3 regions of the Blautia sp. HA9023 genome follow, and region 3 is predicted to be linked to each of the others. Evidence: riboswitches for the same ligand, from Rfam matches in the RefSeq annotation. Region 3 holds a riboswitch; each other region holds the start of a gene.

Evidence for each region. Region 3 has a riboswitch for cyclic di-GMP ahead of AC04Q6_RS14540 (PAS domain-containing protein). Riboswitches for the same ligand answer to the same signal wherever they lie in the genome.
Region 1: another riboswitch for cyclic di-GMP. It lies ahead of AC04Q6_RS01700 (hybrid sensor histidine kinase/response regulator); the one in region 3 lies ahead of AC04Q6_RS14540 (PAS domain-containing protein).
Region 2: another riboswitch for cyclic di-GMP. It lies ahead of AC04Q6_RS07715 (response regulator); the one in region 3 lies ahead of AC04Q6_RS14540 (PAS domain-containing protein).

Annotation. Positions count from the first base shown of each region.
Region 1 is NZ_JBWLUR010000002.1:46,103-57,136, forward strand. It holds gene AC04Q6_RS01675 (hypothetical protein) at 1-81, opposite strand, end outside; gene AC04Q6_RS01680 (hypothetical protein) at 118-411, opposite strand; gene AC04Q6_RS01685 (glycoside hydrolase family 3 C-terminal domain-containing protein) at 1,117-3,225, opposite strand; gene AC04Q6_RS01690 (helix-turn-helix domain-containing protein) at 3,352-4,230, opposite strand; gene AC04Q6_RS01695 (ISAs1 family transposase) at 4,376-5,497, opposite strand; gene AC04Q6_RS01700 (hybrid sensor histidine kinase/response regulator) at 5,598-8,081, opposite strand; cyclic di-GMP riboswitch class I at 8,308-8,383, opposite strand; gene AC04Q6_RS01705 (ATP-dependent helicase) at 8,423-10,513, opposite strand; gene AC04Q6_RS01710 (Zn-binding domain-containing protein) at 10,500-11,034, opposite strand, start outside.
Region 2 is NZ_JBWLUR010000006.1:806,977-818,010, forward strand. It holds gene AC04Q6_RS07705 (ATP-binding protein) at 1-1,939, opposite strand, end outside; gene AC04Q6_RS07710 (extracellular solute-binding protein) at 2,086-3,930, opposite strand; gene AC04Q6_RS07715 (response regulator) at 3,989-7,195, opposite strand; cyclic di-GMP riboswitch class I at 7,428-7,518, opposite strand; partial or broken gene AC04Q6_RS07720 (aldo/keto reductase) at 8,060-8,807, opposite strand; gene AC04Q6_RS07725 (carboxymuconolactone decarboxylase family protein) at 8,818-9,585, opposite strand; gene AC04Q6_RS07730 (flavodoxin) at 9,614-10,084, opposite strand; gene AC04Q6_RS07735 (LysR substrate-binding domain-containing protein) at 10,211-11,034, opposite strand, start outside.
Region 3 is NZ_JBWLUR010000009.1:157,635-168,668, forward strand. It holds gene AC04Q6_RS14510 (ABC transporter substrate-binding protein) at 150-1,439, shown strand; gene AC04Q6_RS14515 (carbohydrate ABC transporter permease) at 1,547-2,446, shown strand; gene AC04Q6_RS14520 (carbohydrate ABC transporter permease) at 2,439-3,269, shown strand; gene AC04Q6_RS14525 (beta-galactosidase) at 3,391-5,415, shown strand; gene AC04Q6_RS14530 (phosphotransferase enzyme family protein) at 5,493-6,608, shown strand; gene gnpA (1,3-beta-galactosyl-N-acetylhexosamine phosphorylase) at 6,643-8,805, shown strand; cyclic di-GMP riboswitch class I at 8,884-8,959, shown strand; gene AC04Q6_RS14540 (PAS domain-containing protein) at 9,103-9,822, shown strand; gene AC04Q6_RS14545 (response regulator) at 9,758-10,678, shown strand; gene AC04Q6_RS14550 (urease accessory protein UreH domain-containing protein) at 10,867-11,034, shown strand, end outside.

The sequences.
Region 1 (11,034 bases), on a different contig from region 3:
ATAAAAGATTGCCCGATTCAATATATCATACCCGTTTGGTTCGTCCTTTTGGGCTTCTACATTGATAATAATCTGCGACAATCCATCCCTCATTCTGACATAAAATATAATATCAAATCATATCATTCCCTCATGAAGCTCCGGATTTTCAGAATTAAGACCAACCACACGAGATCCAGCATTTTTAATAACAGCATTAGTAAGACCAGTTTCTATCGGAACAGTGTTAATAAATGGTTCGCCTTCAATGTAAGAAACCACCTCTTTCGGATCCATTCCTGCATATTCATCAACAGTCTTTACTAATATATGGGCCAGGATACTTTTCTGGCCAAGTAATCGTTTCGCGCTTTCATCATATTGTGCGTCTTTATCCGTCGTAAGAATCGTATTTTTGATTTCTGTATTCAAAGTCTTTCTCCTTTTCTACAGCACTTTAAAAACTATTCTTCGGCTATATATTTATTATACTCTAAATCTGCGTTTTCAACAACATCCAATTACCTATAGATTTTGTGAATATCCACTTTTGGTTTTAATACGTAAAAATCTTTTATAATATAAACAGTATCTCCTTGCTTACATCATAAAAGATTTCTCCAATAGTCTATATTAATTTTAATCATTTACTACTAAAAAAATAGATAATTGCAAATTCGTTTCCCAGTGCCATGCAATCATCAGAAAAAAATGTCTAGGTTGTTTTATGACCACATTTTTACCCAGTTTTTGTTGCTGCTTGAGCGTATTCCTTACCACTGAGTACCATTTACTGATAGAAGTTCATGAGTCGTTAAACCGCATATTTCCTGTATTTATGCGAGTTTCCGGAGATACTGAAATTTCACTACCACATTTTTGGACTCAATGCCATTCTGTCTAAATCTCCTATTCTATACGGTTCTATACGGTGTAACACCGTTTTATCTTAAATCTGACCATGTTTGTGCCACAGTGAAAATTGCTTTTTAGATCTGTGTATAAACATGGCCAGATAGTAGTTAGTTGCATTTTTAAAACTTATTAAGTTTAACATATCCGGGCAGGAGGTTCAAGATACTGTGATGAGAAAATTTTATTAAAATTGTTTTCGGCTTATTTTATCAAAGACTCAGATCATTCTATATTGAATCGAAGTTCTAAAGGCTTTCTTTTTAATAGCCTTTCACTTCGGCGATCCGGCTGGGAAGTTCCAATATAAACAGAAAATTCATCACTGTCTATATACCTTTTTCCTTCTTCATCCACAATCTGCAATGCATCTTTATCAATTTCTATTTCAAAAGTTTCTTTTTCTCCGGCATTCAGATGTACTCGTTTGAATGCACAGAGGTGATAATTTCTTACCGCATATTTTGATTTCCAGTCCTTGATATAAACCTGCACTACATCGTCGGTGTCTGCCAGACCTTCATTTTTTACAGTACATTTTAATTTTAAATTCTTATGTTTCTGTGGCTTTTCCGTAAATTCCGCAGCTTCTGCAAATACATCTCCGTAGGTAAGCCCAAATCCGAAGGGATATAATGCTTCCTTCTTCATATACCGGTAAGTTCTGTTTTCCATGGAATAATCGGTAAATTCCGGAAGATCATCGGTATCATAATAGAATGTAACTGGAAGCTTTCCGCTAGGGGACACCTTGCCAAATAATATGTCTGCCAGTGCTGTTCCGCCTTCAGCACCCGGATACCAGGCTTCAAGAACTGCATTTGTATGTTGATCTGCATAACGAAGATCCATTGCACTTCCTGACATTAATACGGTGACAACTGGTTTTCCAGCTGTTGCAACCGCTTCCAGAAGCTTCTGCTGACAAAGAGGAAGCTCCAGAGATTCCTTGTCTCCTGCCTGACCTGCATTTCCCTCATCCGGTTCTTCTCCCTCAACAGTTTCATCCAGGCCAAGCACAAGAACAACAAGATCACTGTGTTTTGCAGTAATTATCGCTTCTGAGATCCGATCATCCGGCCATGCTAGAGGCTCGGTCTTATCCTTATACAGATGGCAGCCTTCTGAATACAGAACTCTGCAGGTTTCTCCTGCTTCCTTTTGGATTCCATCCAAAACAGTTACATAATGTGAGGAAGTTCCGTGATAATTTCCAGAAAGCACTCTTCTGCTGTTTGCATTTGGTCCTATTACACCAATTGTCTTTATTCTGCTTTTATCTAAAGGAAGGATTCCATCATTCTTTAAAAGAACGATTCCTTTCTCTGCCGCTGTGACCGCAAGTTTTCTATGTCCCTCACACTCCACAACTTCATAAGGAATACTGTCATATTCACTTCCATCAAATAATCCTAATAGAAACCGCGTTGTATACAGTCTGACACAGGATCTGGTAATCTGCTCTTCCGTGATCAGTCCCTTCTTCAGCGCAGCCATTATATAAGCATACGTGCATCCGCAGTTTAGGTCACAGCCCGCATCCAGCGCCATTTTTACAGATTCTTTTGGCCCTTCCGTCACTTTGTGGTTCAAATGGAAATCCCGGACTGCCCAGCAGTCTGATACAACATGTCCTTTGAATCCCCAGTCATCTCTTAATATATCTTTCAGCAATGTTTTACTTCCACAGCATGGTTCGCCATTTGTCCGGTTATAAGCTCCCATTACAGCTTCAACGTCCGCTTCCTTCACAAGGGCTTCAAAAGCTGGAAGATAAGTTTCATACAAATCTTTTGGAGAAGCCTTCGCATCAAATTCGTGTCGGAGTGCTTCTGGTCCGGAATGTACTGCAAAATGCTTTGCACAGGCTGCTGCCTTCATTGTATCCCCATCGCCCTGAAGTCCTTTTACAAATGCGACCCCAAGTCTTGAAGTCAGATAAGGATCCTCTCCATAAGTTTCATGTCCTCTTCCCCATCGAGGATCCCTGAAAATATTGACATTGGGAGACCAGAACGTAAGGCCTTTGTAAATATCCCTGTCCCCTTCCCCGGAAAATGCATGATACTTTGCTCTTCCTTCTTCTGCGATTACATCTGCAATTTCTTTTAGTTTTTTATCATCAAACATTGCAGCCAGTGCGATCGCCTGCGGGAAAACAGTAGCAGTTCCGGCCCGGGCCACTCCGTGAAGAGCCTCATTCCACCAGTTATAAGCGGGAATTCCAAGGCGTTCAATTGACGGTGCATCAAACTTCAGCTGCCCTGCTTTTTCTTCTACCGTCATTTTGGCAACTAGCGCTTCCGCTTTTTTTCTTGCTTCCTCTCTATTCATCCTTATTCCTTTCCTGGTACAAGTACCGTTTCATTTCTCTTTGATGATTCCTGTGATTAGATCGATACTCATCCATGCATTATGTACATGGATATAATGTATGGATCTGAAACGACTGCACTTCCATTAAAATTCCGGTATATTCATAACCGTCTCCTGCCATTCTTTCGGGGACATTCCGTATTCTTTGCGGAATGCTTTATAGAATCCGGAATAATCTTTGAAGCCAAACAGCAGATAAGCTTCGCTGATCTTCATGTTATTCCGGATTGCCTCTCTGCATGCCTCCAGTCTCTTTTTCTGCACATACTGATGAACTGACATTCCAATATGATCCTTAAAAAAATGGGCAATATGATATTTACTGACAAAAAATTCTGCTACCATCCTGTCCAGAGACAATTCTTCTTCCAGATGCTCTTCAATATAGTCTATCAATCTTTCTGACAGCTGCTGTTCCTCCTGAACACTACGCTCATGTCTTTCATTATATACAGTCCGGTTTAAATGAAGAAGCAGATCGCTGACGCACAGGGAAACCTTCGCCGCTTTTCCAAAATGATTGGAATAAATTTCCTCCAGCAAATGAAATACTTTTGTCTGAATCGTATTAAAAGCGATTCTGTCGTGATGGAAAATATATTCTCCTTTTGTCTGCACCAGCTGTATCAAATAGCCATACTCCCTAGCATCTTCCATCAAGCGGTTCAGATAGTCAACCGTAATCCAGAATACAAACCTTCTATAGGGCACGCTTTCATCGTGAATGACTGCATGATGCTCCAGACCAGGAGGCACTACCGCCACGTCTCCGTATTGCAGCGGATATTCTTTTTTCTCTATCTCAAGAGATACATCACCCTCCAGAAAAAAATAAATCTCATAGTAATCATGGATATGGTTGGCAACCTTTTTCATATGCTGATCTTTATAATAATAAATTTCGAAGTCTCTTGAAACCATATACTGCCTTGTATTAAATTGGGTGTTTAACTTCTTTCTCATCTTCCGCCTCCGAACCACCGAAATATCGTTCCTATCCAATAAAATCAGCATATCATTTTACCGCAACTTTGGCAATGTATACAACAATTCTGCCACGACAAACGCATGAATGGTTAGCAACTGCAAATTTTATTTTTTCTACTTTTTAAGCTTCTAAAAGCTCCTCTAAATACTTAATTGGACGCAAACTTACTACGAACCTTTTCTTTCTCATTGACAACTTATGTCTTGATAGTTCTGCTGGTTTCAAAATACTCAGGCTCCATTTTCTTATAATGTTCAAATTTTGTGCCGCCATTTTATCGATTGTCGTATTTGCATCCTCCCGAAATGTTACATCCAAATGCCAATGCATACTTTCTATACTCCAATGACCTCGCACCGCTCGGCTGACTTCGTTGATATCCGTTTTTAAACTGCTTATAAAATATCGATATTCATACGTTATCTTTCCTGCTTTTTCTATTCGTTTCTTCTCCATTACAATGCTTCTCAGGCCTTTCCAATTCTTCTTTTGGCTCAGCCACCGGATATCTTCCGTCTGATAATACTCTCGGATCTCAATTTGCCCATGGGCTTTCTCACGGGTCTTCTTATATGCCCCCTTTTCGCGCATTTCTTTTTGAAACTCCTCATTCGAAAAGTATTCTTTTACATCTTCGTACATTGTGTATTGATTTTTCTTCAATGCCAGAACATAATCCGCTCGTTTCTGCCTGATTTTTCCTGCGATCGCTGTCTGCGTTCCCATTGCATCAATCGTAATGATCTGACCCTTTATCTGGATTTTTTCCAACAGCTCTGGAATCGCTGTTATTTCATTGCTTTTTTCTTTGACTGCTTTCTGTCCCAGACAAAATCCATCTTCCTTACTCCATGCAGAAACAATGTGACTTGCTTTTTCTTCTCCACGTTTATTCGAACACATCGTTTTTCCATCTATGCAGATGATCTTCTTCAACAGTTCTCCATCATTTTTATCCAGCCGCTCCTGCCATTTTCCATAGAGCTGCTGCAGAATTTCGGGCGATATCATCCCCATGACACGCCGGATCGTATCATGAGAGGGGATTCCGTTTTTTAGTTCAATATACTTTCGAAGATAATCCTGATAGCTTTCTGCAAACAATGCCATCTCAACCCAGTCATCCGCATTCGCAAGAGTTGCAAACAACACAATGACAAGAATATCCTTCAACGTATGACGAACCTTTGTCTGCTGACGAGTATCTTCAATGTATTCCATCCACTCTAATAATTCCTGCATAAATAACACCCCTTTTTCTTTTATTTTACTAGAAAAGGGGTGTGTTCACAATTTATTTACTCATGCGTTTGTCGTGCGCATTTGGAATTTGCTATATCGATTATTTCATCCATCTCTCCACAGTTCGGATGATCTGTTCTATCTGTACAGGTTTGGACATGTGATCGTTCATTCCTGCTTCTTTGCATTTCTGGACGTCTTCCAGATAGGCGTTGGCAGTCAGTGCGATGATCGGGATCTGTTTTGATTCCGGGGATGGAAGACGGCGGATCGCCCTGGTTGCATCAAGACCATTCATCACAGGCATCTGCATATCCATGAGAATGGCATCGTATGTTCCGGAGGGATCGATTTCAAAAAGCTGTACACATTCTTTCCCATTTACTGCCCGGACACAGTGAATGCCGTACATTTCCAACTGTTCTTCCAGAATCTCATAATTCAGGTCATTATCTTCTGCGATCAGAAGCGTTTTTATGATCCTGGATGGCCTGAGTTTGAAGAACGGAATTTCCGCGGTTGTCTCTGATACTTCCTGCTCCCTGATAAAAGGTACATCCAGAGTCACACGGAAAGTGGTTCCCTCGTGGAGTCTGCTTGTTGCTTCAATGGTTCCGTTCATCTGGTCGACGATCTTTTTTACAATAGCAAGGCCCAGGCCGCTTCCCTGTACTTTATTCACTCTTGTATCAATTGCTCTGGAAAACTGAGAATACATTTCTTTCATGAATTTTTCGCTCATTCCAATCCCGTTATCCCGGACAATGGAAACCAGGCGGATCTTATCTTTATCCGGAAATGGTTCCTCATAAACTTCCAGTTCAACCGTTCCTCCCTCAGGAGTATACTTCACTGCATTGGATAACAGGTTCATGTAAATCTGACCGATCCGCAGACGGTCAGACAGCACGGTATCATAAATAATGTCATGTCGGTTACAGATAAATTTCTGGTTCTTATCTTCTGCTGTTCCACGGATATTCTGTTCGTAAAGTTTACATAATTCAGACAGTTTTACTGGCTCAGAATCAATGCGAAATTCCCCACTTTCGATCCTGGAGATATCCAGGACATCATTGATCAGCTGCTGCAGATTACTTCCACTTAAGTTGATCTTATCCAGACAGTCCAGTATTTTGTCCGGTTCATGGAGATGGTTTCTTGCAACTCTGGTAAATCCCATAATGGCATTCATAGGAGTCCGGATGTCATGGGACATTCTGGAAAGGAACTCTGATTTTGCCTCATTGGCACGGTTGGCCTCTTCTACCGCATCTATGAGATATTTTTCCCGCCTTTTTTCCTCACTGATCACGCGGATCACAAGCAGAACCTGTCTGGCTGTTCCATCTTCCGCTCTTGACTGGACAATAAACCTGGCCAGATGCCAGTTGTTATCTGTGGCAAGGTAGTCAACTGCAATGGACTCCTCTTTTTCCAGACGTTTTTTCAGAGTGGAGAGGTCATAAAACTGTTTTACCATGGCCCTGTATTTGGACGCGACTTTTTCGCTGCTATCACTGGTGATATGGGCAGCTGCGGTTCCCTTCATTCCTGTAAAACGGTGATTTTCACTGCCGCCGGTAATCTCCTCATAATAAAAATCCTGAAGGTCGATCCGGTAGATCATGTAGTAGATCTTACTGATGGCGGATATGATCTCATTGTTCATTTTCACTTCTGCCAGAGAATCTTCCAGCTCTCTCTGATGATTTCGCTCCTCCTTTATGATCTCATCTACATGACGAAAAGCGATCAGAACCGGAAAATCCGTTGAAGAAGGAAGTCTGGTGGCTCTGATTTCAAAATACTGATGCCTGTTGGCATTTTCCCGGGACTGATATCTGCGGCTGATCTTATCCCTGGTTTTAAGCTCGCCTATCAGATTCTGACAGTCAAATGTCTCCAAAAAATCCGGCGCGGATTCTTTTATGACAAAATGATCATAATAGTATTTCAGTTCTTTTGAGTAACAAAGTATGATTTTTTCTCTGTTTTTCAGAATCTTCGGAGCGTTGGCACCCTGTTCCAGTTTTACAACTTCGGCAGTATCATCCAGAAGATTGACTTTATATACAGAAGTACAGTCCTCACAGAGAACATTCAGGATCTGACGTTCTTTTTCCATGCTTTCAAGATTTTTTCCCAGAAGCGTAAACATGCGGAGATTTTCCCTGGCTGTATTCAGATGAGCACCTACGAACGCAAGCTGATGAATAAACAGTTCTGAGATTCCTTTATAAAAATGATCCATTCCGATAAATCCGCTTAAATGGTCTCTGCTGAAAATAGGTGCGAGGACGCGGGAATATGTGTGATGTTTCTTCATCAGGTTGTATTCCTGTTCCATAGGAGAAAGTTCTTCACAATCTGTAACCTGGATCGTCAATCCTTTTTTCAGTTCGTCTGTCCAATGTGGAATATCCTCTACCGTGATTTCTGAAAATAACTGTTCTTTTTCTAATATGTCGTCCTCATTTTTCCATTCATACTGAAGACAGAAGTATTCTTTTCGGTTCTTTTCTTTTTTATCAAAAATATATACTCGATCGGCACCACTGCATTTTCCAAGCAGTTGCAGCATTTCGTAAATTGCGCCATCCAGTTCTTCGTTGTTTTTTACACGATATTTCCGTTTAATGTCCTTGTGATATCCTTGATACTTACCGGTTTTGGTATATATCCGTTCATGCCAGCTTCTGAGCCGTATAGGACATCAGAAGTGCACCATCTGCATCACCATTTCCTTTCCACGGGGTAAAATAAAAAAAGCACCATGTTCAGACAGAGAGAACTATAGTGCTTTTGAATTATGCAACTGGCTGCCATTTTACAGGCCCTATAGCTTTGCGCCACAGTCTTTCGGCTGCTTTGCCCGTGTTTGTTTTTTTAACAATTTTAGTGTATATTTATACGGAAAATTTGTCAATTATTGTTTGGAATTTTTTTCAACTGTGAAAAGGCTTTTAGCATTTCTTTTTCGCCGTAATCATCAAATTGTATCACAATGGTATCTTCGGTTTCGGAGATAATGGACCCGCGGCCGTATTTGGGATGTTCTACAAGTTGTTTTGGTGTTTCTGGTGGGATGTTTTCCGGCAATGCTGTCTTTTCATCTGGGGATAAAGAAGTTTCCTGTTCCTGGGATCTGGCATATTCTTTCGGTGTTTCCAATTTTCGGAGTTTTTCTTCCAGGATCATCTTTTTCAGGTCCTGAAGGTGCCGGGCAGCTTCTTTTGTATCTCTTGTGGCATCTGCCGGATGGGCAAGATATTTCTCCGGAAGACTGGAAAGGTAGCGACCTGGACCTGGAAATACCCGCGCAGTTCCGGGATTGATGTAAAAAGATAATTCCAGGAATTTCCTTGCTCTTGTCATTCCCACATAAAACAGTCTCCTCTCTTCCTCTTCTGTAGAAGCATCACGGCTATTTAAGGGAATCAGCCCATCATTTACACCAATGATAAATACGTAATCGAATTCCAGCCCTTTGGAGGCATGGAGCGTCATCAGTTTTACAGATTCTCCGGAAACCGCATCTTTTTCCGGTTCCATGCCATTCAGTACAAGATCATTAAGAAAATCCCTGATACTGTGATAGGATTCCATTTTCTTTAACAGGGAAAGGATTTGCCTCCTGTTTTCTTTATAGTCGCTGGAAGACGGTCGGAGATATTTTTCCAGAGAAAGCTGTTCCCACAGATTTATGTAGCCGGAGCCTGTGTCCCGATACTCCCACATGGCCTGAAAAAGTAAGGATTTCGAGAGAAATACACTCCCTTGTGTAAAATTCAGAATCTCTGTCCGGGCTTTTTTTGAGTTCCATCCTTCCCCGAAAGTTTTGTCGCAAAGGACATAAGTTCCGCTGGTAAGATCCTCATGATTGCTTAAAAAACGCAGTATATGAAGAAACCAGGCAAGAACCGGAATATCCTGAATGATTTTCTTCTGAGAGATTTCATATGGGATCTGATGTTTTTCCAGAACTTTTGAAAGGATCTCTGACTGGCTCTGAAGCCTGTAAAACACTGCGACCTCCTCAAGTGGAACGCCTCTTTCATGAAGAGCAAGGATCTTTTCTGCCAGATATTCTGCTTCCTGAAAAGGATCGTAATGATTTTTGACAGAGATTTTTTCTCCTTCTTCCTGTACGCCGGTAAGAGAATCCCCGGATTCCTGAAATCTTCTGGAAACTGCCAGGATCGTCTGGGAAGAACGGTAATTTACAGGAAGGGATAGTTCTTCTGCGTGATACAATTCACGGAATTTATAAAAAATATTGAACATACTTCCACGCCAGCTGTAGATCACCTGATTGGGATCGCCCACTGCAAAAAGCCCGACTTCCGGTCTTTTTAATTGACGAATCAGTTCAAACTGAAGTTCATCGCAGTCCTGCACTTCATCAATGATGATCCATTTCAGCTGCAAAAGTTGCTGTGGATGATCTTTCAGAAGTTTCGTGGCACACTGCAACAGGTCTTCGTAGCTCATTTTGTTCTGTTTCCGTTTTTCTTCTGTAAGGAGAGTTACCAGTTTCGGAAAATCGTCCTGGTATCCGGGCTGTCTGGATGTGGCTGACCTGTATTTATGATCCAGTCTTTTTCGAAGACGGTTTTTATATTTGATCCTGAGAGTATGCTGGTGGATCAGCTGATTGGCAAGTTCCAGTTCTTCTTCAGGCAGACAGACCTGGAAATCTTTTGTGTAGCCAAGTTCTTCTAATGGAAGCACTTCCTGAAGGAGCTTTAGGGCAATGCCGTGGAATGTTCCATAGAAAAGAGACGAGGGGTTTTCTTCTATATTTTGGATCTTCAGCCTGTTTTTGATCTCGCCTGCTGCTTTATTTGTAAAGGTCAGAACGATCATATTTTCCAGGGGGATTTTTTTCTGCTGGTGAAGATAACGGATCTTTTCGATAAGAACCGTTGTTTTTCCGCTTCCTACGTTTGCGCGGACCAGGCAGGCATTATGTTCATCCAGAACCGCTGTTTTCTGATAATCATTCAGTTCCATATGTTTCATCCTTTTTCAGAGTGTGATATCTGCGCATCATTTTTTCACGTTTTAGCATATCTTCCGGTTTCTCTGTATCTGTAAGGATCGCAAAGCGGAAATCAACCGGAAGAAAGACGTAAGTACTGAGCACATTGGAGATTCCTGTTCGGTTCTCCTGCATATTGGCCCATTCTGCATAAAACGGATCTCTCAGATAGAGGATCAGAGAGGAGGCTTTGACTTCCAGTCCGGATACCATTGAGAAAAATCCTGCAAATGTATTATTATTTTCTTTGACCCGATTGCAGAATAAAACCCACTTCTCCTGCAGATCAGATAATGTGAATTCCCGTTGTCCTGATCGATTCCATTCTGTATTCTTTTCATCCGGATAAGAAATATTCCTCGTTTTCTGCACGGTCAGTTCCGATTCTTCAGATAAATTTTTCAGCCCCCACAGGATCACGTTCCGGTCAAGCCTGTCATTTCCAATACAGACTGCACAGCCGTTTTTGCACCTGCAGCCGGAAACCATTCGG
Region 2 (11,034 bases), on a different contig from region 3:
TCGTTGCCTCATAACCATTCATAACAGGCATCTGCACATCCATCAGGATCATGTCATAATCCCCTGGTGCAGACTTTTCAAATGTCTTCAAAATCTCTTCACCATTTTCACAGATGGTACATTCTGCCCCCTCAATCTTTAACAGTTCCGTCAGAATTTCTGCATTCAGCTCATTATCCTCCGCACACAGGAATCTCATTCCTTGAAAGATATTATCATTCTGTTCATTCTTTTCTTCCTGTACTGTTGAGGAAACAGATCTATCCTCTGCAATTCTCAGATCTATGAGAACCTCAAAACAGCTTCCCTGTCCCAGTTCACTCTCCACATCTATGGTGCCTCCCATTGCTTCAACCAGGTTTCTGGTAATAGCCATTCCCAGACCGGTTCCCTGTATCTTATTAGTCACAGAACCTTCAGCACGGGTAAACGGATCAAAGATCGTCTCTTTGAAATCTGCCGACATTCCCATGCCATTATCGCTGACTAAGAAACGGTACTTTGCATAGACAGATGACTTTGTCTCACATTCTTCTACCAGAAACTGAATTTTTCCACCTTCCTGCGTGTACTTCACTGCATTAGAAAGCAGGTTGCTGAAAATCTGCATCAGATGAACCTGATCTCCATTTACCCACTCATGCCGGATGTTTTCTTTTATGACCATAAGAGTCTGATTTCTTTCAGCAATCTGTGGCTGAAATATCGTATTGAGTTCCTCAATAAGATCTGGCATGGAAAAGTCTGTATATTTAAAAACTGTTTTTCCTGCTTCTATCTTACTCATATCCAGAATATCATTAATGATTCCTAACAGATGCTGTGATGAAATATCTATTTTATCTGCATACTCTATTACTTTCGCTTTATTGCCTGCATCATGTCTAATCAATGACGTCATACCGATAATTGCATTCATTGGTGTACGAATATCATGTGACATATTGGACAGGAAATCTGTTTTCGCCTTATTTGCATTTTCAGCTGTCTGCAAGGCTTCCGTTGTAATGTCCTTTGCTTTTTTCAGTTTTTTATTGGACTCCTCCATTTCCTTCATTGCCTGCGTTTGAATCTCATTATTTCTTTTTTCATATTCAGCTTTTTGCTCAGCAAGACTGCGTCTAGAAATACTGCAGAATAATCCGGCAAAAAGCAAAAGTATAAAACCTGCCATGAGTAATGTTGTAAATCCTATTGTTTTCTGATAATCTTTCAGTACATTATCTACAACACTCTTTTCTACAATACAGATCAGCATGGTGTTATTATTTTCTATCGGACAGTATCCCAGATAGTAAGGTTTGTCACTTCCCAGAAGTTCTACCCCCTGTTCTCTGCCATCCAGCTTTTTTTGAAGAGAATCAGCCTCTTCCTCAGTGATAGCCTGATCTCCTTTTAAATGCTTTAACAAAAAATAGTTCCTAAAAAATTTATCTTCTTTCTGATTTGTATAAGTAATATTTCCGTCGTTATCCAGCATAAACAGATACGCATTCCCGTTATAGCTTTTCACACTTAACATGGAATCTAATTTTGAATGATCATACAAGGTTCCAATTGCCGTATAAGTTTCCCCATTAATCGTATATTCCTGACATGGAATTGCAACCAGATAACCATCTTTTTTCTTCTGGTTGTAATCAAGAGAAACCAATTTTCCAATATTATATCCGTTCCTCAAATCCAACAAAAGTTTACTTGGCATGTCAACCCGAAGTTTTGTTCCATCAGTGGTTATTGCCTTTCCATTTTCCTGGAGAAATATAAGTGTACTTTCAGATTCTTTCTGCCATGCCTCAAAGAACTTCTTGTTTCTATCCAGTTCAATAGATCTCACTTCCTCTTGAATAAGAGAATCCTCAAGCAAATGCAGCTGGCTGTAGTATCCATTCACCTGCAGATCATAGGTCTGCTGTATCTGTTCAACAACAGCTCCCATACTGCTTTTCCCGTTTTCCGCGATATAGCTGTTCATCCTGTTCAAAAGGAGCTTTACAAAAATTAAGCTTAAAAGTATAAGAATTAAAAAAAACAATGGTACTATGATCTTTTTTCTTTTTGTTATCGCTTGTTCTTTTCCCACTTTTATTTTTCAACCTCTATATAATCTTCCGGTGCTGACGGTTGCTGTCCGTTTGCCATTGCTGCAGTCCATGCACTTGATAATGTTGTGTCCTTAAGCTGCCTGATCTCACATTCCGGATTTATTTTTTTCAAAACAGACATTGTGGTGTCTGTAAGAAGAATAGAGTACTCCTTGTCTTTGTCTGTTTTTTTCTTATTTACTTCTATGTCCTGTAATGAGAATCCGTTTTCCTCCTGACTGACGATTATTTTCATACCGGATGCAATTGGTAATTCATATTTATTGGTTACATGAAATTTCTCATCAGAATCAGCAAGATATTTCTCCGCAAGTTCATAAACCTCTTTGCCATTGATTTTTGCCAGATATAATGGTGTATCTGAACTCTTTGCTGTCATCAAAGCAACCCGGCTGCCGGTGCACTCCCCTTTGTAAATGGAAGAAGTAAAATAATAATATGGTACCAAAGCCAGCTGAGCATCATTTTCTTCTCTGATCGTAGTTAAAATAGAAGATGCCGCATCGCGACCGTTTTTATCATTTAGCGAAATGGCATATTCGTTTTCAAAATTAACTGTGGTTTCTTCTTTTGAATCCTTGCTGTTCATTGTGCTGCGAAAAGCATCATACGCCTGTGTTTCATCCATTTCCCCTGACAATAATCCGTGAACAGCCTTAAGGCTGGCATCAAATGATTTTTGAGCAGAATATCGGATATAAACAGAATTATTATTAATTTCATCTTCAAGGCCAGGTACATCTTCCATCATGTTTGGAACATCTACATTTAATGAAATTACACCCTTTCCTTCTGCAATCAGCGTTTGTCCTTCTTTTGAAATCATACGATCCAGGACATCGAATGCCAGGTCCAGTTTTTCCTGATCTTTTTCCAGGTCTTTGTTGAATGCAATATTCAGAGAAGGGGTCATATTTATAAAAGCTTCATCCGAAATCTGTGAAAAAAACGGTATACGGGTTAATTCTGCATCCATCTGTTCCTGATATTCCTGCATAAGTGCCGGATAACCATGAAACATTGCTGCTTTTCCCTCAAGGAACATCTGCGCTGCAGTATTAATATCGACGCTAATATCATCACTTGTAAAATGTGAGTCCTTCAAAAATGTATTGGTTTCTGAAAAAATACGTTTCCATAACGCATCATCAAACGCAATATCCCCTGATGCACTTTCAGCTGAGCTTCTCCATTCGATTCCATCCAGACTCATGAATTCACCGATTGCACCTGTCTGGATCACCTCATGAGCAGACCAGTCTTCTGCAAGATCCAGAGAATAAGGTTTTATACCATTATCATAAAACTGCTGGCACGCCTGTGCATATTCCTTATAATTTTCCGGTATCTTGATCCCGAACTGCTCAAACAATGTCTTGTTGGCAATGATCGTCTGCGGCATACCGCAGATAGGAAGCCACTGAATCTCATCTTTTGAGTTTTTATAATATTGCAATGCATAGGAGTAATACCTGGAAACCACATCATAAGAAGCAAAATCCATAAGATACGGCTCCAGATTCTGTGCATCTGTTCCTGAGAATCGACGTACAGTTATGATATCCGGCAGTTCACCATGTTCTTCAAAATAGCTGTATAAATCGGTATCATTGTTGCCGGTAATAAACTCAATATCCTGATCCGGAAACTGCTCATAGATATAGGGTATAATATTTTTCATTAAACGATTTTCCCACAGATACACAGTAAGGTGATCATCATTTTCAGATACTGCTTTTTCAGATTGTCCACAGCCAGACAAAACAGTAGTTGCTACAAGCACCCCTGACAATAAAGCTATCAGATAATGTTTTGCCTTTTTCATACTCGTATTTTCCTCATTCTTTCCTGCTAAAAACATTAATTCAATAATCGGGAATCAATTACAGCCAGCTTTCCAGGACATCATTCAGCTTATTCATATCCAGCGGTTTTGCGATATGTCCATTCATGCCTGTGTTTTTTGCCAGCTGTACATCTTCTGCAAAAGCATTGGCAGTCATGGCAACGATCGGCAGTTTTCCCTGTTCACCCGGAAGGCTCCTAATCGCTGCGGTTGCCTCATAGCCATTCATGACAGGCATTTGGATATCCATAAAAACAAGATCATACGAACCTTTCGGAGAAGCTTCCACTTTTTCAACTGCGATTTTTCCATTTTCTGCTATTTCCACTTCTGCCCCTGTCATCTGCAAAATTTCACCAGCAATTTCTCTGTTCAACTCATTATCCTCAACCAGCAGAATCCTTTTTCCTGTGTAGTCTGATTCTGACAACTTCTCCAGATAATTTCTTGCTGTTTTTTCTTTTCTGCCTGAAGTAAACTGCCGCAGTGTAGCCGTCAGCCGGGAACGGAACAGCGGTTTTGCAATAAAAGCATCTACACCTGCAACCTTTGCTTCTTCTTCAATTTCGCTGAATTCATAAGATGTCAATACAATGATGGTGATCTCTTTTCCTATCCGCTTCCGAATCTGTCTGGCTGTTTCTATGCCATCCATCTCCGGCATCTTCCAGTCTAAAATAACAGCAAAGTAATCATCTTTCAACTCATGCCGTGCATAACAGCGCTCAACCGCTTCCCTGCCAGAGAGAACCCATTCACCCATAATACCGATTTCCTTCAGTGTGGCAACTGTACTTTCACAGCATGTCTTATCATCATCCACTACCAGAACCGGCAGATTCATCAGATTTTTGTCCTGTTCTTTTTCTTTTTCCTGAAGCTCCAGATAAATTGTTACTGTGATTTTAGTTCCCTTATGTAAGGTACTGTCCACTTTAATATTACCATTCATCAGGTTCACAATATTTCTGCTGATCGCCATTCCCAGACCAGTTCCCTGAACTCTGGTTGTCCGGTGATCATCTGCGCGACTGAAAGGATCAAACATGATTTTCTGGAATTCCGGTGACATACCGATTCCATTATCCTCAATCGTAAATTCATAGCATCCAAGTTCTGAAAATCCATTTGGCTTTTCCTCTATGGAAAAAATAATATTCCCACCATCCGGTGTATACTTGATCGCATTACTCATCAGATTCACAAACACCTGCTGAATCCTCAGACTGTCACCGCAGACACTTTCATGTTCAATGTGATTAATGTGTATATCTAAATTGTGTTTATGTTCATCAATCACCGGTTTTGTGAGTGTTATAAGATTATCCACCAGATCTGGCAGATTGAAATCCTCCTGTGCCAGCGTCATTTTTCCACTTTCAATACGTGCCATATCCAGCACTTCATTAATCAGCCCCAGCAGATGACGGCTTGATTTTGTAATTTTGCTGAGACATTCAATGACTCTGTCCTGACTCTCAATATTTGCTCCTGCAATTGCCGTCAGGCCGACAATGGCATTCATCGGTGTCCGGATATCGTGGGACATATTGGAAAGGAATTCTGTTTTCGCACGATTAGCATTTTCTGCAGAACAGTAAGCCTCTTTCAGTGCCTGACGGGATTCAATCTCTGCTTTTTTCTCCTGTGTCACATCCATGGATGCCAGCAATACTTTTACCAGTTTTCCATCCTCCCATTCCAGGGGTATGTAAGAAGCGATCTTATAAGTCTTTTCATCCTGGCTGCAATACTCAAACTTATAAATATCATTTTCACTTTTCAGTTTTTTCCGAATATTATCCGGGGCTATCAGGATATCTATAGCTTCCAATGGTTCCAGTGTCTTATATTTTTCAAGAACCTGCATCTGAAAATCATGATAAAATCCCAGAGGTTTATATATCATCTGTCCATTCAGATTGTAGAATTCATACCTGTCATTTTCCAGATCACAGACAACAAAACGGTCAACCAGACGCACAATACTCTGGATCAGCTGCTCCATGGAAGCATTATCCGCTGCCATCTGCAGATGCCGTGCACTCTCCACCTTTGTCTCTGTGATATCCCGCAGAAAGATCATGGCATATTCTGAATCCTCTATCTCGCCGCGTATGATCACATTACGGACCCATCGTTCTTCTCCATTCAGAGTGATACGGCACTCCAAAGCCAATTCGGTTTCCAGACCCTTCAGCCTTTCTGCAATATAACCACGGTCGTAAAAAGAGGATACCGCCTTCTTATCTTTCTCCACAACATAGGAATCCACAAAATGCCGAATCAGTTCATCCCATGTATGACTCTGTTCAAAGACGGTCATCAGGGACGGCTCAACCTTAAAGGTATCAAAAGTATTCGCTTCCAGATTCACATAATACTCGCACAGATCTGCTTTTGTAAAAGCTCGGTGGAAAGCAGCAGATTTTTGTGCCTGCATGATTTCTTTTTTCTCCCCATCAATGTTAATAAAAATCCCGGCAATCCTGCTGGCAGAACCATCCAGACGGCGTATTACTTCTGCCGATGCCCGAAACCACTGGTATTGATTATCCTTCATTCTCATACGATACTCTACCTGGTATTTTATCTGGTTCGTCTTATCCTTAATTGCCGCCTGAAGCTGCACCATTACTCTTTCTTTATCCTGTGGATGCAGAAGATCTGACCAGGATTCCAGTTTATTCGGAAAGTCCAGAGTGTCATGATAGCCAAGCATTTTTCGGAATTCATGACTCCAGTTTGCATTCACAATCTCACTGTTTTCGTCACAGTCAAAATACCAGAAGCCGGAACAGATAGCCTCATTGAGCAGTGCCAGATTTACATGATCCCAGTTGACCTGTACAGACATAACCCAGATCTGTCTGCCCGCCTCATCTGTCGCATCTTCTTTATAAAGCCGTACATTATTCACTGTACCGTCTGCTGTAAGGATCTGTGATTCCCCTGCTCCGTGAAGCTGCAAAAAACGATCTCGATCCAGTATATCTTCCTCGCCATAAAAGAAATTTTTCAATGAGCCGTTTGTCTGCTTCATAAAAGAGTCGAATGTATATCCTGTACTATGTAACAGCAGATTGCTCACAGATAAAACAGACAGGTTTTGGTCATAATATCCTGTCATTATGCCTACCCCGCCATTATTTTCCAGTGTTTTCTGTACTGCCTGTGACATGGCCTGTGTCTGTCCCGGTACAGTCTCACCTAAGGAATATATTCTGTCCTCATAATTTTTCATTTTTTTAAAGTCCTCTCTCCGTCTTATGCCTTCTTCATCCTGCTTTTATCTGTATACAGAAAACCTGTCCCTGCTAGTTTTGTTACCCATTTTTGCATACAAAAAGGACACTTGCCAAAATCTGCCAGTGTCCCTATTATATTTTTTTAAATCACACATCTATATAGTATAAAAGGTATCGGAATCTCTTCTGTTCAAACATCTTTTCCATATATTATGTTGATATGGAAACAGTGGCAACCGGCTGACATGGTCAAGCTTTCTGACTTTAGTCCCTTCTGGCTTTGCGCCCCTGCCTTTCAACAGGTTTGCCTTTAAAATAATTTTCATTTTTCCCAAAATAAAAATACCATGAAGTTTTTTACACGTCAATAATATTGGATAGAAAATCTGTATATTTTTTTATCTTGGTATAGTTGTATAAGTAGTCAATTACATTTAATACATTCCGTTCAACATTTTTTTGATATTTTTTCTTTTCCCCCCACTGTAAAACAGCCTCTGAGCGTTTCGTTATATAGAGGGATACAAATAAGAGCAAGATCCACCCATGTTTAACAGTATTGCCGTTTGGCATCCTGTTCTCCTATGGGATTTATCTTGATGGGGATCTCCCCATACCCTCTCAATAACAGACGTTTCACTTGTCTGTTGGTTCCACCTGAAAGTGTTCACAGCACTATTTCTAATATCGGAAGGAACAGCCGATATTGAAATACGTGGACTCCCGGAGGGAGGAATAGTCTCAGTGGAAGGAGGAGTATGAGAACAGAAAACAAAGATAAAGAACTGAATCACAGACATTTTATAGGATTACGTCTTACCGATGGAATTGAATCCATACACTCTATGATTACTGAAACTTTATTTCTTTTCATCAAGCAAAATAACACCTTGCGCCGGATTTTTATCAATTGCACCAACTATCTCATGTGGAACATATGGCTCTTCAAGATATGCAAGGTCTTCGGCAGTTAATTTAATGTCAAATGCTCCGGCTGAATCATCCAGATACTGCGTTTTGGTTGCCCCAATAATAGGCGATAGAATTCCCTTTGCCCACTGCCATGCAATGGCTATCTGGGACATTTTGCAGTTATACTTTTCGGCAAGCTCCGCTACACGTTTAACTATCTGTATGATATCCATACATGGCAGATGCACCAAGTGCCCTGACCTTTCCTGCTTTTACCAGATCGTGCAGTGCCTCCATAGTTTCTTCAATTGGTGTATCATAGTCAAATCTATGGATGATATATAAATCAAGATAGTCGGTTCCAAGACGTGACAGAGTTCCATCTATTTCCCTCATGATTGCCTGTCTTGATAAACGACCTTCATTAAAATATACCTTGGATGCAATCACAACCTGATTTCTCGCTACATTTTTCTTCAATGCTTTACCTAAATATTCCTCACTTGTTCCTGCTGAATATCCATTTGCTGTATCAAAAAAGTTATATCCCAAATCAAGTGCATGCTTGATAACATTCTCACTTTCAGCTTCATCCAACGTCCAGTCATGCATGGTTCCAGCTTTCCCAAAACTCATGCAGCCCACACATAATTTTGACACTTCTATATCTGTATTTCCGAGTTTACCGTATTCCATAGTGCTCTCCTTATCTTAATCCAGCGTACTCTTTCTCCGATACCGCCTCACACCACTCATTGGAACAATCCACTCCCGGCACCTCAATTGCCAGATGGGAAAACCATTCATCCGGAGCGGCCCCATGCCAGTGCTTTACATCTACCGGAATGTTAATACAGTCACCCGGGTTCATTTCTACCGCATCCCTGCCTTCTTCCTGATAAAACCCTCGGCCGGCTACACATACTAAGATCTGCCCGCCACCGCTTTTTGCATGATGAATATGCCAATTATTCCTGCATCCGGGTTCAAATGTCACGTTGAAAATGCCAACCTGAGAAGTGGAAATCGGTGCAAGAAAACTTCTGCCAGAAAAATACTGTGCAAAACCATCATTTGGTGCACCAATTGGAAATACCATCTCTTTTGCATGCGCCCGCATCGCTTCCTCTTCGTATGGCAAATCTCCTTCGCCTGTCTCCCACACTTCCTTTGCAAGATTGAAAACAGCCCATGCTTTTGGCCATCCTGCATAAAATGCGACATGTGTGATTACTGCGGCAATCTCTTTTTGTGTTACACCATGATTTTTTGCATTTTGAAGATGATATTTTAAAGAAGAATCTGTAATTCCGGAAGCCATCAGAGCAACCACTGTGATGATACTTCTTGTTTTTACGTCAATATCCTGGTTATTCCAGTTTTCACCGAAAAGGACATCATCGTTAAAATGTGCAAACTCCGGTGCAAATTCACCAAGTGCATTTCTTCCTGCTGTCTGTATTATTTTTCCCATTTTCTGTATACCTCCATAGCACTGTTATTTATAAAGATTTTACCCACTCACTGATTTCCTTTTTTGTTCCACGGTTTAACAGGCTGCCTTCTGTGATAACTGCATCCGGTGCGGATGGCTGTAATTCCTTTACAGTATTACCGAATCCACTTCCACCGGATGTTGCAAAGAGCACAATCTTTTTGCCACTGAAATCATAGGCTTCCAAAAATGTATTGACAATTGTCGGAGCTACATACCACCAGATTGGGAATCCCAGAAGGATCTCGTCATAAGAACTCATATCCATCTTTTTCTTCATAATCTCCGGTCTGTATTTCTTATCACTCATTTCCACACTGCTTCTGGATTTTTTATTCATCCAGTCAAGATCAGCCTTTGTATATGGAACTTTTGGCTCAATCTCAAATAAATCCGCTTTTGCTTCCTCTGCAATCATTTCTGCTACTTTTTTTGTTGTCCCGCTTGCACTGAAAAATGCGACTAAATTTTTACTCATAATAAAAAGCCCCTTTCTATACGTATTTTTCACAAAAAAATAGATGTATAAGATTTACATTCATCTTACACATCTATTTTAAGCTCTATCGCTTCATTATGTCTAATGCTTATATTGAATTTTATTTTATGCCTGAAAAGCATTAATCTCCTCAATCATTTTACGGACTGCCAAAGAATATGGAATGTTTCGTCTCCAGGCAATCACAGTACTTGTTGTGATTTCAGGAGAAATTCTTCGCTGTACAAGAATATCCTCCCGCCAATACTTTGCAGCACCTTCGATGGATACCGGATAGCCCAGTCCATTTGCTGCCATAACTCCGGCATTCGTTCCAAGATTACTTGTAAAAGCAATCTGCAGTTTCGAAAAGTCTTTTCCAAACCAATTGGCAAGTTCACTTTGAACATTTACTCTTTCCGGCAGGATCAATGGTTTTCCAATAAGATCTTCTTTTCTTATAAACTCTTTTTCTGCCAGCGGATCATCCGGCCGCATTCCAACACACCAGTGATCGCAATCTGTGATCCGGATATAATCCAGCCCTTCGGTGTCCACCGGTTCCATGAATAATGCAATATCTACAAGTCCTTTGTTCATCATCTCATACACTGCATCTGCTGTTGCAGTATGCAATACAATCTGAACCAGCGGGTATTTTTCTTTATATGTTTTACATATCTCCGCCAATGTCTCCACCGCTGCAAATTCACCGCATCCAATGGTTATCGTGCCCTCTACAACCTCTTCTTTTCCTTTCAGTTCCTCAAGCGTTCTTTCCTCAAGATTAAGAATCTCCAGGGCACGCCTTTTTAATAAAATTCCTTCATCAGTAAGCGATATTTTCTTTCCGTTTCGAATAAATAATGTTATTCCCAGGTCCTCTTCAAATGCTGCCATTTGTCTGGAAAGCGTTGGCTGGGTAATATGCAATTGTTCTGCTGCTTTTG
Region 3 (11,034 bases):
CAGGTGCCTGAATCATGAAATAGTGCAAAATCAATAAAATGGTTGAAATTGCACATTATATGAACGGTTCTGCAAACTATGGCCGGAATACGGATGCTATAATCCATTCATAAGCAAACGGGAAATGCTTAATAAAGGAGGAAAAGTAAATGAAGAAAAAATTACTCGCAGTATTAATGACAGGCATTATGGCAATGTCTTTCGCTGCAACAACTACAGCAGTATATGCAAAAGGTGACGATGACAATACACTGACCGTATGGGCATGGGACCAGAACTTTAACATCAAGGCTATGAACATTGCAGGTGAGCAGTATGCAAAGGATCATGAAGGATTTAAAGTAGATGTAGTTGAGACATCTTCCGATGACTGCCAGACGAAACTTACAACAGCTGCAAACGCCGGAGATTACAGCACACTTCCGGACATCGTTCTGATGCAGGACAACAGTTACCAGAAATATCTGAAGAGCTATCCGGACGCTTTCACAGATCTGAAAGACATGGACATCAACTGGGATGATTTTGGAAAACTGAAACAGTCCTACTCCATGGTAGATGATACACATTACGGTGTTCCATTTGATAATGGTGCAACAATCGCCTGCTACCGTACCGATATCCTGGAAGAGGCAGGATACACCATCGATGACCTTACAGATATCACATGGAGTAAATTCGAGGAGATCGGTAAAGATGTTCATGAGAAAACCGGTAAATACCTCCTTACAAGTGAGGCAACAGGCGGCGATACTCTGATGATGATGATCCAGTCCTGTGGAGCAAACTTCGTAAATGAGGATGGAGAAGCTTACATTGTAGGAAATGATGTAGCTGAGAAATGTGTAGATCTTTATGTAGACCTTGTAAAGAACGATGTTGTTAAATTAGTAAACAACTGGGATGAGTACATCTCCACAATCACAAGCGGTGAGGCAGCAGGTATCGTTAACGGTAACTGGATCACAGCTACACTGATGGGAACAGAGGATCAGAAGGGTCTGTGGCAGATCACAACAATGCCGAAAGTTGACGGTGTTGACACAGCTACAAACTATGCGAACAACGGTGGTTCTTCCTGGTATATCACATCCAACTGCAAGAACGTAGAGCTTGCTGAGGACTTCCTTGCAAGCACATTTGGTTCCAGTACAGATTTCTATGATGCGATCCTTCCGGAAACAGGAGCAATCTCCTGCTACCTGCCAGCTGGTGAGTCTGACGTTTACAACGAGCCAAGCGAGTTCTTCAACAACCAGCCAATCTTCTCAACAATTGTAGAGTACTCTTCACACATTCCGGAATTCACAAAGACTCCGTATCACTATGAGGCAAGAGAGTGCATCAACACAGCAGTTGTTAATATCGTAAACGGCGCAGACAAAGAGTCTGCACTTCAGGAAGCACAGGATACACTGGCATTCAAGATGACAGAGTAAGATCTGAAAGCTGCATTCTGAAATGAATAAGTAAATACGAAGCAGGGGACTGCATGCAGTCCCCTGTCTTATGTAAAGGCTTAAGAGGTTTGAAAGGAGGAGTTCCTGTGAATTCCAAAAAAAGTGGCATGTCTCTGGTAGCGAAACAGAGAGCGGCAGGCTGGATCTTTCTGGCACCTGCAACCATCATGATCGCTGTCATGAGTTTTTATCCGATGATCCGTGCATTTATCATTTCTTTACAGACAGGTGCCGGAGCAAACATGAGGTTTGCGGACCCGATCTTCAGTAACTACAAACGTATCATGATGGATAAAGTATTTCAGCAGTCCATCGTCAACACATTTTTATATCTTATTATTCAGGTACCGATCATGCTGATCCTTGCGATCCTGCTTGCACAGCTTCTGAATAACAAAGATCTGAAATTCAAAGGATTTTTCCGTACATGTGTATTCCTTCCATGTGCGACATCTCTGGTATCTTATTCTCTGATCTTCCGTTCCATGTTTGCAACAGACGGTCTGATCAACAGTATCCTGATCAAGCTTGGAATTTTAACAACCGGTTATAATTTCTTGGGTAACTCCACAAGTGCAAAGATTGTAATCATCATCGCGCTGATCTGGAGATGGACAGGATATAACATGGTATTCTATCTGGCAGGTCTTCAGAATATCGAATATTCCGTATACGAGGCAGCAAAGATCGATGGTGCCAACGGATGGAAGACTTTCTGGAAAATTACCGTACCACTTCTGAAACCGACAATTATCATGACATTTATCATGTCAATCAATGGTACACTGCAGTTGTTCGACGAGTCTGTCAACCTGACAAAAGGTGGCCCGGCGAACACTACCATCACAATGTCCCATTATGTTTATAATACATGCTTTATCAATGTGCCAAACTTCGGATATGCGGCAGCAATGTCATTTATCATATTTATCATGGTAGCGATCCTGGCATTTATCAACTTGAAAGTAGGTGATACACGTGACTGAGAAAAAGAACAAATCCGCGATCCAGAGAAGATTGATCCCTACCTATATTTTTCTGATCATCGTATCATTTATCTCTGTATTTCCACTGTACTGGATGATCTCCGCAGCAACTAATACAACTACTGATGTATCCAGAGGCCGGATTCTTCCAGGTACATATTTTATGGAAAACTTTAAGAACCTGACTGCACAGCAGCCGCTGTGGAGAGCACTTGGAAACTCTCTGTTTTATGCGGTCCTTACTACTGTACTCTGCCTTCTGATCTGCTCCATCGCAGGTTATGGATTTGAAGTATATCATGACAGATGGAAAGACAGACTGTTTTCCATCCTGCTTCTTGCCATGATGGTTCCACAGGTTGCAACAATGGTTCCTTTATTTAAGATGTTCTCCAAAGCAGGACTCTTAAATACAGCGGTAGGTTTTATCCTTCCGATCCTTTCTACACCATTCATGATCATGATGTTCCGTCAGAATGCAAGAGCATTCCCGATCGACATTATTGAGGCAGCACGTATTGATGGGTTAAGCGAGGTAAGGATCTTCTTCCAGATGTTTATCCCGACAATGAAATCTACCTATGCGGCAGCAGCAGTTATCACATTCATGAATGCATGGAATGCTTATCTGTGGCCGAAGGTAATCATGACAGACAACAAGGCGTTGACTATGCCGATGCTGATCGCCAATTTGATCACCGGATATGTGACAGATTACGGTATGCTGATGTGCGGCGTATTATTCTGTTCTATTCCAACTATGATCGTATTCTTCGTATTACAGAAACAGTTCGCAGAAGGTATTACCGGAGCTGTTAAATAAGATTCAAATTTAAAAGGATGCTGTCGAAAGCTGTAGGTGTATTGTATAATATGCTTCAAGTGGATCACACAGCATCCTTTTTATAAAGTGTCATAATAAAAAATATAAGGAGAAAGAAAAAATGGCAAAGCAGATCAGATATGACCATTTCCTGCACGGTGGCGATTACAACCCGGAGCAGTGGCTGGACAGACCGGACATTCTGAAAAAAGATATCGAATATTTTAAGAAAGCACATATCAACACGGTTTCCATGGGGATGTTTTCCTGGGCTGTACTGGAGCCGGAAGAAGGGAAATATAACTTTGACTGGCTGGAAGCGGTAATTAACAATCTGTATAAAGAAGGCATTTATACGATCCTTTCCACACCATCCGGAGCCAGACCGAAATGGATGGCAGATAAATACGAGGAAGTTCTCCGTATGGACCCGGATCGGACAAGAAGATTTTTCGGTGGAAGACATAACCACTGTTATACTTCTCCTGTATACCGTGAAAAGATTTTTAATATCAATAAGAAGCTTTCCGAACGCTTCGGAAAACATCCGGCAGTGATCCTGTGGCATATTTCCAATGAATACGGCGGGGAATGTCACTGTCCTCTGTGCCAGGAAAAATTCCGGGAATGGCTGAAAGAGAAATATGGAACCATTGAGAATCTGAATTCCAGATGGTGCACAACCTTCTGGAGCCATACCTACAACAGCTTTGACCAGATCGAAAGTCCGTCACCAAAAGGAGAAAATGCGCTTCATGCACTGACTCTGGACTGGAAACGTTTTGTTACAGACAGAACTGTAGATTTCATGAAACATGAGATTTCTGCGATCCGCGCAGGCGGGTCAGATCTTCCGGCAACCGCCAATCTGATGTACGACTACGACGGACTTGACTATAAAAAGTTTAAGGATGTTATGGATATCGCTTCCTGGGATAATTACCCAAGCTGGCATAAAAAAGACAACTATACCACAGCAGTGGATGGAGCCTTGCAGCACGACCTTATGAGGAGTATCAAAAAAGCACCGTTCCTTCTGATGGAATCCTGTCCTTCTGCAACCAACTGGAAGCCGATCAATAAGCTGAAAAAACCGGGAATGCATCTGGCTGCTTCCCTGCAGGCAGTCGCCCATGGTTCCGACAGTGTCCTGTATTTCCAGCTCCGCCAGAGTCAGGGTGCCTCCGAGAAATTCCACGGTGCGGTGATCGATCACTATGGCGGTGATGATACCAGAGTTTTTCGTGAAGTGACAGAGGTAGGAAAAGTTCTGGAACAGATCCAGGAAACTGTGGGAAGTGTAACGAAGTCTCCGGTGGCTGTTCTTTATGACCGTGAAAATGACTGGGCGCTGAAAGATGCCCAGGGACCTCGAAATGAAGATATGCATTACCAGGAAAACGTACAGAAACAATATCGTGCACTTCGAAGAAAAGGTTATAATACCGATATTATCAGTATGGAACATGACCTGTCTGATTATAAGCTGGTAACAGTACCGATGGCCTATATGTTCTATCACGGATACGCCGAAAAGCTTCGTACCTTTGCTGAAAATGGAGGTACACTGGTAATTTCCTACTGGTCCGGACTTGTAGATGAGACGGATAAATGTTATCTTGGGGGAACGCCTCACGGTCTCATGGAAACAGCAGGCATCCGTGCAGAAGAAATCGATGCGCTTTATGACTGGGAAGAAAATACCGGTATTCCGGAAACCGGAAATCACCTCAAACTTACAGAAAGCTATACCTGCAAAAATCTCTGTGAGCTAGCAAAAGTTTCCGATGCGGAAGTGCTGATGCGTTACGGAAAAGATTTTTATCAGGGCTATCCGGTGCTGACTCACAAAAAATATGGAAAAGGCCATGTTTACTATGTGGCAGCCGATATGGAAGCAGCCTTTTATGAGGACTTCCTGGGACGAGCAGCAGAAGAAGCCGGTGTGGAGATGCCGCTTACGTTTATACCGGAAGGAGTTTCTGTGACAACCAGGGAAAATGAAGATACGGAATATCTGTTTATCCAGAATTTCGGGGAGAAAACGGAAACAGTTTCTGTTCCGGAAGGTTACGAAGTCCTTTATGGATCGGACAGTGAAATTATGGCCCCGCTTACTACAAGAATCTTAAAGGGGAAAAAATAATCACAGCAAAAAAGTATAAAGCATATCTGCTTTCGGACGGTATGCTTTTTACTGCTGTCTGGGAAAGAGAAGGTAAGATGACAAAGATACAAAAAGAAGAGATAAAAAAAATCGCGGATCAGTTTGCATTTACCGGGGAACTGATTTCCTGCGCCCCCTGCGGAAGCGGGCATATCAATGGAACCTACATGCTGAGATACCGGATCGGAGAAATGGGCTCCATCAAGGTGATCCTCCAGAAGATCAACAGGGAGATCTTTCAGAAACCGGAAGAGCTTATGGAAAATATCGCAGGAGTCACCGGACATCTGAAAAAGAAGGTCATTGAGAAGGGTGGAGATCTGGAACGGGAAGTTCTGAATCTGATTCCCACAAAAGAGGGAAAAGCATATCTGACAGATGAGAACGGAGAGTGCTGGAGAGCCTATATTTTTATTACAGATGCGGTAAGCTATGATCTGGTGGAAAAACCGGAGGATTTTTACGAAAGTGCTGTTGCATTTGGAAAATTTCAGGAAATGCTGGCTGATTATCCGGCAGAGACTCTGCATGAAACCATAAAGGATTTCCATGATACAAAAAAGCGTTTTCAGGCGCTGAAAGATGCCGTGGAAAAGGACTGCTGTCACCGTGCCGCATCGGTAAAAGAAGAAATTGCGTTTGCACTGCAGCATGAAGATCTGGCTGGAATATTTGGAAAACTTCTGGAAAATGGGGAAGTTCCACTTCGGGTAACCCATAACGATACAAAACTGAATAATATCATGATCGATCTGGAAACGGGAAAGGGAATCTGTGTGGTCGATCTGGATACTGTAATGCCAGGACTGGCCATGAATGATTTTGGTGATGCGATCCGGTTCGGAGCCAGCACTGCGCTGGAAGATGAGAAAGATTTAAGTAAAGTCTCCTGTGACATGGAGCTCTACGAGATTTACGTGAAAGGTTTTCTGGAAAGTTGTGGAGACAAGTTAAACGCCAGGGAGATCGAGATGCTTCCTATGGGCGCCAAGGTGATGACCTATGAATGTGGCATCCGTTTTCTTACTGACTATCTGGAAGGAGATCATTATTTTAAAATCGACCGTGAAGACCATAATCTGGACCGCTGTCGTACACAGTTTAAGCTGGTGGCAGATATGGAGCAGAAATGGGAGCAGATGCAGGCAATCGTAAAAAAATATCAGAAATAAAAAACAGGGGATTTTTACAATGGAGGTAAAGATAATGAGCGAGACAAAAGGAAGAGTGACCATCCCGACAGATCTGGATGTGATTCCGGAGACACTGAAAATGCTGGATGAGTGGGGTGCAGATGCCATCCGTGACTGTGACGGAACAGAATTTCCGGCAGAGCTGAAAAATACAGGGGCCAAGATATATGCTACCTATTATACTACCAGAAAGGATAATGCCTGGGCGAAGGCACATCCGGAAGAGATCCAGCAGATGTATATCATGACATCTTTTCACACGGCAGTTTCCGATACTCTGGAGATACACCTGATGGACCATCTGTATCCGGATATGCTTGCTGTCAATACCAGAGATGATATTAAAAGATGGTGGGAAGTTATGGACCGTACCACAGGAGAGGCTGTCGGTACAGAAGAATGGTCCTATGATGAAAAATCCGGAAATGTGGTGATCCGTCCGGCAAAAGAGTTTCATGAGTATACGGTAAGTTTTCTTGCATATATCATGTGGGACCCGGTACATATGTACAATGCTGTTGTCAATGACTGGAAGGATGTAGAGCCTCAGATCACCTTTGATGTGCGCCAGCCTGCAACACGGGCACATTCCCTGGAACGTCTCCGCAGATTTCTGGATTCGCATGATTATGTGAACGTGGTACGATTTACCACATTTTTTCATCAGTTTACGCTGATCTTTGACGAGATGGCAAGAGAAAAATATGTGGACTGGTTTGGATATTCTGCCTCAGTGAGCCCTTATATTCTGGAACAGTTTGAGCGGGAAGTAGGCTATAAATTCCGTCCGGAGTTTATCATTGACCAGGGGTATATGAATAATACCTACCGTATCCCGTCAAAGGAATTTAAAGATTTCCAGGCTTTTCAGAGAAGAGAAGTGGCAAAGCTTGCAAAGGAAATGGTAGATATTGTCCATGAGTATGGAAAAGAAGCCATGATGTTCATGGGCGATCACTGGATCGGCATGGAGCCTTTTATGGATGAGTTTGCTTCCATCGGACTGGATGCAGTAGTGGGAAGTGTTGGAAACGGAGCAACCTTACGTCTGTTCAGCGATATCAAACATGTAAAATATACAGAAGGAAGATTTCTTCCATACTTTTTCCCGGATACCTTCCATGAAGGCGGAGATCCGGTAAAAGAGGCAAAAGTAAACTGGGTAACTGCAAGAAGAGCTATCCTTCGAAGCCCGATCCAGAGAATCGGCTATGGCGGCTATCTGAAGCTGGCTCTGGAATTTCCGGATTTCGTACAGTATATCAAAGAAGTATGCCAGGAATTTCGTGTGCTCTATGACAATATCCAGGGAACCACGCCATACTGCGTAAAACGTGTGGCAGTTTTAAACTGCTGGGGAAAAATGCGCTCCTGGGGCAACCATATGGTACATCATGCTATCTATTACAAACAGAATTATTCTTATTTTGGAATCATCGAGGCATTAAGCGGTGCGCCGTTTGATGTTTCCTTTATCAGTTTCGATGATATTCGTGAAAATAAAGATCTTCTTAATGATTTTGACGTGATCATCAATGTAGGTGATGCGGACACTGCACAGTCCGGCGGCGAGAACTGGGCAAATCCGGAAATCCTTACAGCAGTGCGGAAATTTGTCTACAATGGCGGCGGTTTTATCGGCGTTGGTGAGCCGGCAGCCCACCAGTGGCAGGGAAAATTCTTTCAGCTGGATGATATCCTGGGAGTAGAGGAAGAAAGAGGATTTAATCTCAATACAGACAAATACAACTGGGAAGAACACAGAGATCATTTTATTCTGGAAGATACAGACGGAACCGTAGATTTCGGCGAGGGCAAAAAGAATATCTTTGCACTGCCGGATACGAAGATCCTGATCCAGAAAGACCAGGAAGTCCAGATGGCGGTAAAAACCTTCGGAAAGGGTCGTGGCGTTTATATCAGCGGGCTGCCTTACAGCTTTAAAAACAGTCGTATTCTGTACAGATCCGTGCTCTGGTCTGCGGCAGCAGAGGATGAACTTCACCGCTGGTTCTCGTCTAATTATAATGTGGAAGTTCATGCCTATGTGAAAAACGGAAAGTATTGTGTGGTAAATAACACCTATGAACCACAGGATACAACTGTTTATACAGGGGACGGAAAGAGCTTTGAAATTCATCTCTCTGCCAATGAGATCCGCTGGTATCAGATCTGACAGATGTTTTGCAAAACTCTGTAAGAGAGCTGTTGACAGGCATTTATAATTGAGTGTATAATAGTACAGATTTGAAAGAGAATATATGGGCAAAGCAGTTGAAAAGCTGTGACGCAAAGCTAAAGGGCCTTTAAAATGGCAGCCAGCTGCAGAGAATAGAAACAGGGAACGGTATAGTTGCATGTCTATAGCCTGACCCTGTTTTTTTGTTGGAAGAACAGATAAAATGCATTGCGGTTTCCTGCGCGTTACAGGGATTTTCCAAAAGCTGCAAATGGTGAAATATGGAGTGAACAGTTGATAAACAAGGCACTATTTGAAGAAGAAAATTTATATATAGTGGGAGAGTCCCATCTTTGTGAGGAGACGTATGCGGCCATACGGAAAACCATCGAAAATAACCAGGCGGTAGGTGTTCTGGCCGGATATTATGACCGTGATCTTACGATTGCTTATATCAGTGAATTTTTTCTTCACAATCTTGGATATACCTATGAAGAATTTATGGAAAAATTTTCCGGATCGCTGAAAAATGTATTCTGTGGGCAGAACTGTACGTTTGCAAAGATCGAACGTTTTAAAAAGATCCATGGAGTAGGCGAAGCACAGATGCTGAATAAAGAAGGTGCACCGGTTAATGTGCGTGTATATAAGAAAGATACCATTGACAGTGAAGGAAACGCATTATGGATATTATCCACGCACATTGACGAGATGCAGGAAAATCTGGAACTGGTAAATCAGGTGCTCAGTTCCGGGTTCTGGTCTGTAGAATGTGCTCAGTCCGGAAATCCTGAATCAGTTTTCTTCAGTCATGAATTTCGAAAGATGCTTGGATATCATGATACTCTGGATTTTCCCAACAATCTGGAAACATGGGAAAGGGGAATTCATCCCCGGGACCTTGAGGAGGTTTCCAGGACTTTTCAGGAAGCTTTTCAGGATAAGACCAATGAGAAAAAATATGATGTGGAATACCAGCATGCGTATGGCGGATGGAACTTATCAGTGGTTTAAGGATAAGGGAGAGGTGAGCCGTCGTGCGGACGGAACTGCTTTTCGTATGGCCGGGATTTTTATAAATATTGATGCGGAGAAGAGAGCGAGACAGTATACGCAGAGAGTAGATGCTTTTTACCGTGCATACACAACGGCAAATCTCTGTGAATACTATGTGGATCTTCAGGAAAACAGCTTTAATTCTCTGAAGGTGGAAGAAACATTATCCGGACTGTTTGAGGAGAGCAGTACCTGGGATGAGCTGATCGATCTGCCGGTACTTGTGGTAGATGATGATCAGAATTGCTGCGAGAATACGGTGGCACTTCTGGAAGAAATAGGAATCGACGGGGAGTGGGTAACATCCGGAGAAGAAGCAGTTAACCTTGTTGCGGCGCGTTATGAAAAAGAAAACGATTATTTTGCCATTATCATTGACTGGAAAATGCCGGGAATGGACGGATTGGAGACGACCCGGCAGATCCGGAAAATAGTTGGAAATGATGTAACCATTATTATTTTGTCAGCGTATGACTACTCTGAGATCGCAAAAGAAATCATAGGGATGACCGGAGCAGAGGTCGTGACAGCAGAAAACGGAAAGACAGCAGTGGATATGATTTCTTCCGGATCTGAAGGTGATTTTGATCTGATCTTTATGGACATCCGAATGCCGGTAATGAACGGGTATGAAGCGACAGCAGCAATCCGCACATCCAATATACCGGCAGCCAGGTCTGTTCCGATCGTTGCCATGACTGCCAACGCCTTTGCGGAAGATGTTCAGCTTGCCAGAAGTGCCGGAATGAATGAACACATTTCCAAACCACTGGATATGACAAGGCTTCGGGATGTGATGAGAAAGTGGCTGTAAAGTCTGACTGGTTAAAAGGTGAAGATTCTGTGAAATCGGCCTTTGCCATTGACAGAAGAAAAATACAATAATATAATTAAACCTATCGTAAAAGTAGGATATAAAAACTGTTACAGTAGAAATAAGATCTATTGTAACAGTTTTTTATTTTATCGCTTTACAAACTTTATGAGAAAGGATGCAAAACAGTGAAGCATACGGTTATTTATATTGATGGTATGACCTGTATTAACTGTCAGTCGAGGATCTGGAATGTACTGAAATTAAGACCGGAGATCACGGGAATTACAGTCAGCTATGAATATTCACGGGCAGAGTTTGATTATGATCCGAAGAAAATCAGGATGAAAGAAATT